DNA from 2 places in the Streptomyces pluripotens genome. Region 2 is predicted to be linked to the other one. Evidence: riboswitches for the same ligand, from Rfam matches in the RefSeq annotation. Region 2 holds a riboswitch; the other holds the start of a gene.
The links. A riboswitch is a leader RNA that binds a small molecule or an ion and turns the genes downstream of it on or off. The one in region 2 is predicted to bind cyclic di-AMP.
Positions count from the first base shown of each region.

Region 1: another riboswitch for cyclic di-AMP. It lies ahead of LK06_RS12750 (transglycosylase SLT domain-containing protein); the one in region 2 lies ahead of LK06_RS19940 (LysM peptidoglycan-binding domain-containing protein).

Region 1 is NZ_CP021080.1:2,866,946-2,870,300, forward strand. It holds gene LK06_RS12745 (polyprenyl synthetase family protein) at 179-1,189, opposite strand; cyclic di-AMP (ydaO/yuaA leader) riboswitch at 1,787-1,968, shown strand; gene LK06_RS12750 (transglycosylase SLT domain-containing protein) at 1,972-2,460, shown strand; gene LK06_RS12755 (HAD family hydrolase) at 2,659-3,355, opposite strand, start outside.
Region 2 is NZ_CP021080.1:4,392,073-4,395,427, reverse strand. It holds gene eno (phosphopyruvate hydratase) at 1-599, opposite strand, end outside; gene LK06_RS19940 (LysM peptidoglycan-binding domain-containing protein) at 921-1,619, opposite strand; cyclic di-AMP (ydaO/yuaA leader) riboswitch at 1,624-1,803, opposite strand; gene LK06_RS35085 (LysM peptidoglycan-binding domain-containing protein) at 1,985-2,212, opposite strand; gene LK06_RS35080 (hypothetical protein) at 2,565-2,960, shown strand; partial or broken gene LK06_RS35075 (transglycosylase family protein) at 2,924-3,211, opposite strand.

The sequences.
Region 1 (3,355 bases), 1.5 Mb from region 2:
GCCATTCTCACCCGAATCGGTGAGGAGTGGTGATGTCCCTGGTCTCCATCTGACCAGACCGGCCGTGAGGAAGCGTCAGTCCTCGGAGGCAACTCCGTCTACGCCTGCGGTATGACACGCAGGTGTGGCGGCTCGGGGTCCCGTAGGGGTCGTGCACGGCACCGTCCCGCGCGGGCCATCAGCCGGCGCGGTGCACCACCGCGTCGCACAGCTCCGTCAGCGCCGCCTTGGCGTCGCAGTCCGGCAGCGGCGCCAGGGCGGCCCGCGCCTCCTCCGCGTACCGGACGGTGTCCCGGCGGGCCTGTTCCAGCGCGGGGTGCGCGCGCAGCGCGGCCAGCGCCTCGGAGTGCCGGGTGTCGTCGCTGAGGTCGGAGTCCAGCAGTTCGCACAAGGCGACGTCCTCGGGCAGCCCCAGCCGGGCCGCCTGCTCGCGCAGGTGGAGCACGGGCAGCGTCGGGATACCCTCCCGCAGGTCGGTGCCGGGGGTCTTGCCGGACTCGTGGGAGTCGGAGGCGATGTCCAGGACGTCGTCCGCGAGCTGGAAGGCGACCCCAAGACGTTCGCCGTACTGGGTGAGCACGTCGACGACCTGCTCGTCGGCGCCGGACATCATGGCGCCGAACCGGCAGGACACCGCCACCAGCGCGCCCGTCTTGCCGCTGAGCACCTCCAGGTAGTGCTCGACCGGGTCGCGGCCGTCCACGGGACCTGCGGTCTCCAGGATCTGACCGGTGACCAGCCGTTCGAAGGCGAGCGCCTGCACCCGGACGGCCTCCGGGCCCAGGTCGGCGAGGATCTGGGAAGCGCGAGCAAAGAGGAAGTCACCGGTGAGGACCGCGACGGAGTTGTCCCAGCGGGTGTTGACACTGTCCACGCCACGTCGCACGGCCGCTTCGTCCATGACGTCGTCGTGGTAGAGCGTGGCGAGGTGGGTCAGCTCCACGACGACCGCGGACGGCACCACGCCCGGCGCGGACGGGTCACCGAATCGCGCCGCGAGCATGACGAGCAGCGGCCTGAACCGCTTCCCGCCGGCCCGCACGAGGTGCTGTGCGGCCTCGGTGATGAAAGGGACCTCGCTCTTGGTGGCTTCGAGCAAGCCTTCTTCGACAGCCACCAATCCGGCCTGGACATCGGCTTCCAGCGCCTGGTCCCGCACGTTCAGCCCGAACGGCCCGACGACGGTCACGAGAGGTCTCCTGTCTGCTGGTGCCTGCTGGCGATTACACGGTTTGTCGATAGGTCGCTGCCCTCACTCAAGTCAGCGTATCCGGTCCGGTTTCGATCACCGATAGCGCCCACCGGTCCAGCCCGGGCGGTATTGGATCATGATCGCTATGGTTTTGATCGGTTGATAAGAACGGACATTCGTTGACTTAGCGGCAATACATTCACTTTGTCGCGAAATGTGTGATAAGTGGAGTAACGCCCACACCGCCACCAGAGCCTCACATCACAGACCCCACCCTCACCCGGATCCGGATCCGGATCCGGTACGAATACCCCGAACACCCCGAATACCCTGAATACCCCTTGTCTGATTTGCTGCACTTTGCCATTTCGTGAGTTGAGTCACGCACCATCATCGTCCCACTCCGGCCGCCGACGCCCCTTCTCCCTCTACCCGTCGGCGAGTTGGGGGCAGACGGCCGAAAAGGATCAAGCACCCCATAACGCGCAGACCAAGGTCAAATAGTGCGTTGTGTGAATCCGGCACTTGTTCCCGACATGTGCCCTCGCATACGTTCCCGGCCGTCGGGCGGACGCCGAATCCTGCCGCCGCCCGCGTAACCCATCGACGAACTCATTCGTACGGCAGGAGCGGGGGACCCAGGTAAGTCGCCTGACCGGACGGCACATGCCGCACCGGAACGGCTAGGGGTGAAGCCGTGCCTCCTCCAGGGCACGGCCGGGCACCTCCCCGCCCGAACCCGACAGCTCACCTCGCAGGCGTCGGAGAGGAACTTCCCCATGCCTGCTGCCGCTCAGTACCGCCGTTCCCGGAACAACCGGCTCGTCCGCACCCTCGCCGTGCTCGGCACCAGCGCCGCCGTCCTCGCGGTGCCGCTCATCGGCGCCACGTCCGCCTCCGCGGCCACCGGTCCTGCCACGGCGGCGGCCACCACCATCGCCGGGTACCCGAACAACCTCGACGGCTGGATCCGTGAGTCCCTCGCGATCATGGCCCAGAAGGGCATCCCGGGCACCTACAACGGCATCTACCGCAACATCATGCGGGAGTCCTCGGGCAACCCCCGCGCCATCAACCTCTGGGACTCCAACGCCGCCGCGGGTACCCCGTCCAAGGGCCTGCTCCAGGTCATCGACCCGACCTTCGCCGCGTACCACGTGGCCGGCACCTCGTTCGACCCCTACGACCCGGTCGCCAACATCACCGCCGCCTGCAACTACGCGGCCGCGCGGTACGGGTCGATCGACAACGTGTACGGCGCGTACTGACAGCCGGCAGAGCGGCGCGTCGCCGCTGCCCCACCGGCACACCCCCGTTGCCCCACCGGCGCCCCACCACTGACGGACCGGCGCCCCACCGCTGACGGACCGGTGCGCACCGGCACCTGACGACCCGGTGCGCACCGGCTTCCCGTCGGACAGCGTCGCGCTGATGCGCCAGCCAGCCGGTCAGCTGGTTCAGCTGGTTCAGCCGGCGAGGAAGAGTCTTTCGAGGACGACGGCGACGCCGTCGTCCTCGTTCGACGAGGTGGTCTCGTCGGCCACGGCCTTCAGTTCGGGATGGGCGTTGGCCATGGCGATCCCGTGCGCGGCCCAGTCGAACATCGGGATGTCGTTGGGCATGTCACCGAAGGCCAAGGCCCGTTCGGGACCAGTGCCGAGATGCTCGGCGGCCAGCGCCAGCCCGGTCGCCTTGGTCACCCCGCGCGGCTGGAGTTCCACGGTTCCCGGCCCCGACATGGTGACCGTCGCCAGCGAGCCCACCACCGCGCACGCCACGGCCGCCAACTCGTCATCGGACAAGGTGGCATGGCGCAGCAGCACCTTGCTGATGGGTTCGCACCACAGGTCGTCGCGGCGTCCGACCCGCACCGCGGGCAGGGTCGGGTGGGGCATCCGATATCCGGGTTCGATGAGCGTGAGCCCGTCCACACCGTCCTGGTCGACGGCCGCGAACACCTGCCCCACTTCGGCCTCGATCTTGCCGAGCGCCGTCTCGGCCAGCTCGCGGTCCAGCCGGACCGACCACAGCAGGCAGTCGTTTCCGGCGTCGTAGACCTGGGCCCCCTGCCCGCACACCGCGAGGCCCGCGCAGCTGAGTTGGGCCAGCAACGACCGCACCCGCGGGGCCGGGCGGCCCGTCACGACGAGGTGCCGGGCTCCG
Region 2 (3,355 bases):
AGGCCCTTCGACTTCAGGACCTTCTTCAGGGTGTGGTAGACCTCGACGCCCCAGCGCAGTGCCTCGGAGAAGGACTCCGCGCCGATCGGGGCGATCATGAACTCCTGGATGTCCACGTTGGAGTCGGCGTGCGAGCCGCCGTTCAGGATGTTCATCATCGGCACCGGCAGCAGGTGCGCGTTCGGGCCGCCCAGGTAGCGGAAGAGGGGGAGGTCGCTGGCCTCGGAGGCGGCGTGCGCGACGGCGAGCGAGACGCCGAGGATGGCGTTGGCGCCGAGGGAGCCCTTGTTGTCAGTGGCGTCCAGGTCGAACATGGCCTGGTCGATCAGACGCTGCTCGGTGGCGTCGTAGCCGACCAGCTCCGGGCCGATCTGCTCGCTGACGGTGAGGACGGCCTTCTCGACGCCCTTGCCCTGGTAGCGGTTCGGGTCACCGTCACGGAGCTCGATGGCCTCGAAAGCGCCGGTGGAGGCGCCGGACGGGACGGCGGCACGACCCGTGCTGCCGTCGTCGAGGCCGACCTCGACCTCGACCGTGGGATTGCCTCGGGAGTCCAGGATTTCCCGGGCTACGACGACGTCGATGGACGGCACGAGCATCTCCTTCTTGGATGTGACGCTGGAAGTGCACGGCTGGGTGCCTTACGGCTGCGCCTTGCGACTAGAGCCTAACCGCCACGGGGCCATCGGCCAGCCGACCGACCGTCCCGTGGACACGCCCGACGGTACCTTTTGTTTTCAAACGAAACAAAGAGGTCTCCCTACAGAGGACGGAAAAACCCCGCCCCGGCGCGTACGGGGGAACACGCGCCGGGGCGGGGAGTCCTGGGAGTCAGGGGTGAGAGTCCCTCACGAGACCGGAGGGCCTCCGGCGCGGGGCGCCGGGAGTGGGGGCACCGCGACTCCGACCGGAGCCCGGTGTCACTTCAGGTGCAGCTGCTGGCCCGGGTAGATGAGGTTGGCGTCCTCGATGATGCCCTTGTTCAGGTCGAACAGCTTCTGCCAACCGCCCTTGACGCCGTGCTTGACGGCGATGGAGCTGAGGGTGTCGCCCTTGACGACCTTGTACTCGCCATCCCCCTTCTTGACCCTCTTGCCGGCCGGAGTAGTGACCGTCTTACCCACGGCCGGACGCTCAGCGGAGCGGGAGGCGGCCGGCTGGCCGGTCGAGCGGGTGCTGGCGCCGCTCGACGAGGAGGTGCCGGCGGAGTTGTTCGAGGAACTGCTCGGGGCGGAGCCGTTGTAGGGGGCACTCGTCAGACCCGTGCCGCAGACCGGCCAGGCACCCTTGCCCTGCGCCGCCAGAACCTTCTCGGCGATGGCGATCTGCTGCGCCTTGGTGGCGTTGTTGGCCGTGGCGGCGTACTGAGTGCCGCCGTACGCGGCCCAGGTGGAGGCGGAGAACTGCAGACCGCCGTAGTAGCCATTGCCCGTGTTGATGGACCAGTTGCCACCGGACTCGCACTGGGCGACGGCGTCCCACTGGGAAGCGGTGGCGGCGGAGGCGTTGCCGGCCGCCATCAGCGGGGCGGCGACGGCGGCGCCGGTGACACCGGCGAGCGCGAGGGCGCGAGCGGCCTTGGACGGACGACGATGCTTGCCCTTGCCGGAAAACAGCATGGAACGATCCCCTCACCGACGCCTGCGAGGTGAGCTGTCGGGTTCGGGCCGGTTGGGCTGCCCGGCCGCATCCCACGTCTTGCTCTACGTGCGATGCGGCTTCACCCCAAGCCGATTCCAGCTCAACTGCTGGCATCGGCACTTACCTTGGGTCCCCCGCTCCTGCCTGCGGCGCTTACGCGTCGAATGTTCCCGGGCAGCCGCTGGCAGGATTCGGCGTTGCAGCTGCCGGGGCTCGTGGTGACGAGCGGTCCTGACCGTAGACACGCGATCCGTGGAATTTCAAAGACGATCAGGGCTTCTGAGACTCATCCCACACTTTCACCTAAACGGACATTAGCGGCGAAGTATGGCGTCAACTTCCCCTACTTTGCACCCGTTTCCGCACCGACTTCGAGGGTCTGACCGGCGACGATGTGGTCCGGATCGGCACCGACCACCCCCTTGTTCCCGGCATAGAGCGCACGCCATCCGCCGTCGACGTCAAAGGAGTCGGCGATGGAGGTCAGGGAGTCGCCCTCGCGGACGGTATAGGTGCCCGGCTCACGTGAGGCGTGACGACCCAACACCTCACCCTTCTGTCCGCTTTTCACGCTTCCTTCCGCACTCTCGCCACGGTGGCGCCCGCCGCCATCGAGAGTGCCGGTGTCGACCAGACTCCAAGAGCCTGCACCTTGACGGGATGTGCCCGAGTTGTCGGTATTCGGGCCGGCCGCAGAAGAGCCCTCACCCCCCTGCGCATATCCCGCACCAGATGAAACTGACTTGTCGGACTTAGTGGCATTGGACCCTTTGAGGTCGGCATCCATACCGGGGTCCGTGGCTGCATCCTCGCCCGGGGTGTAGCCCGGCACGGGCGTCGAGCCCGGAGAGGAACCGGGACCCAAACCCGAACCGGGATCGGAGTCGGAGCCAGAACCGGTGCCGGTGCCGGTGCCGGTTGCAGTGTCGACGTCGGACGAGGGCGATCCGGGCAAAGAGGACCCGGGCGAAGAGGGCGACGACGAAGAGGGCGACGACGGAGTGGAGGAGGAAGGGCCAGAGGGAGAGAAGGACGAGGACCCCGAGGAGGAGGGTGACAAGGGGACGGAGGACGACGAGGTCGAGGAGTCGGACAGACCGGTTGAAACGGAGTCGTCGGACAGACCGCCGGAATGGTTCGCACCGCCGGCGCCCCCCAGGCCTCCGACCCCCGTGTCCACATCCACAGCGCCCGAGCCCGGCGTCAGGCCGGACCGCTGGGCGCAAGTGGCCCAGGGAGCGGTGCTCTGGTCGCCGAGTATCTCCTCGGCGACGGCGATCTGCTGCGAGCGGCTGGCCTGGTCGGGGCTGTCGGCGTAGCGGCTGCCGCCGTACTTCACCCAGTCATCCTGCGAGATCTGCAGGCCGCCGTAGTACCCGTTGCCGGTGTCGGCACTCCAGGACCCCCCGCTCTCACACTCGGCCACCTTGTCCCAGGTGGTGCCGTCGGCCGCGTTGGCGCTCGCGGCGCCGAGCAGTGGGATGGCGATGGCCGAGCCGGTCACTCCTGCCGCTACGAGCAGAGCCGGAGCCTGGCGGGGGCGACGGTGACGACCATTCCCGGAGAGCATGCGGAAACCTTTCGCGCGACAGCAGTACCAGCGCGACGGATGGTGCCCGCCGCGCTGATGGGTGAACGTATCGGCTGACGATCACTTGTCACAAGTCAATGCCGCACAGATCACGCAAAGATCACAGGGTTAACGGAATGTCAC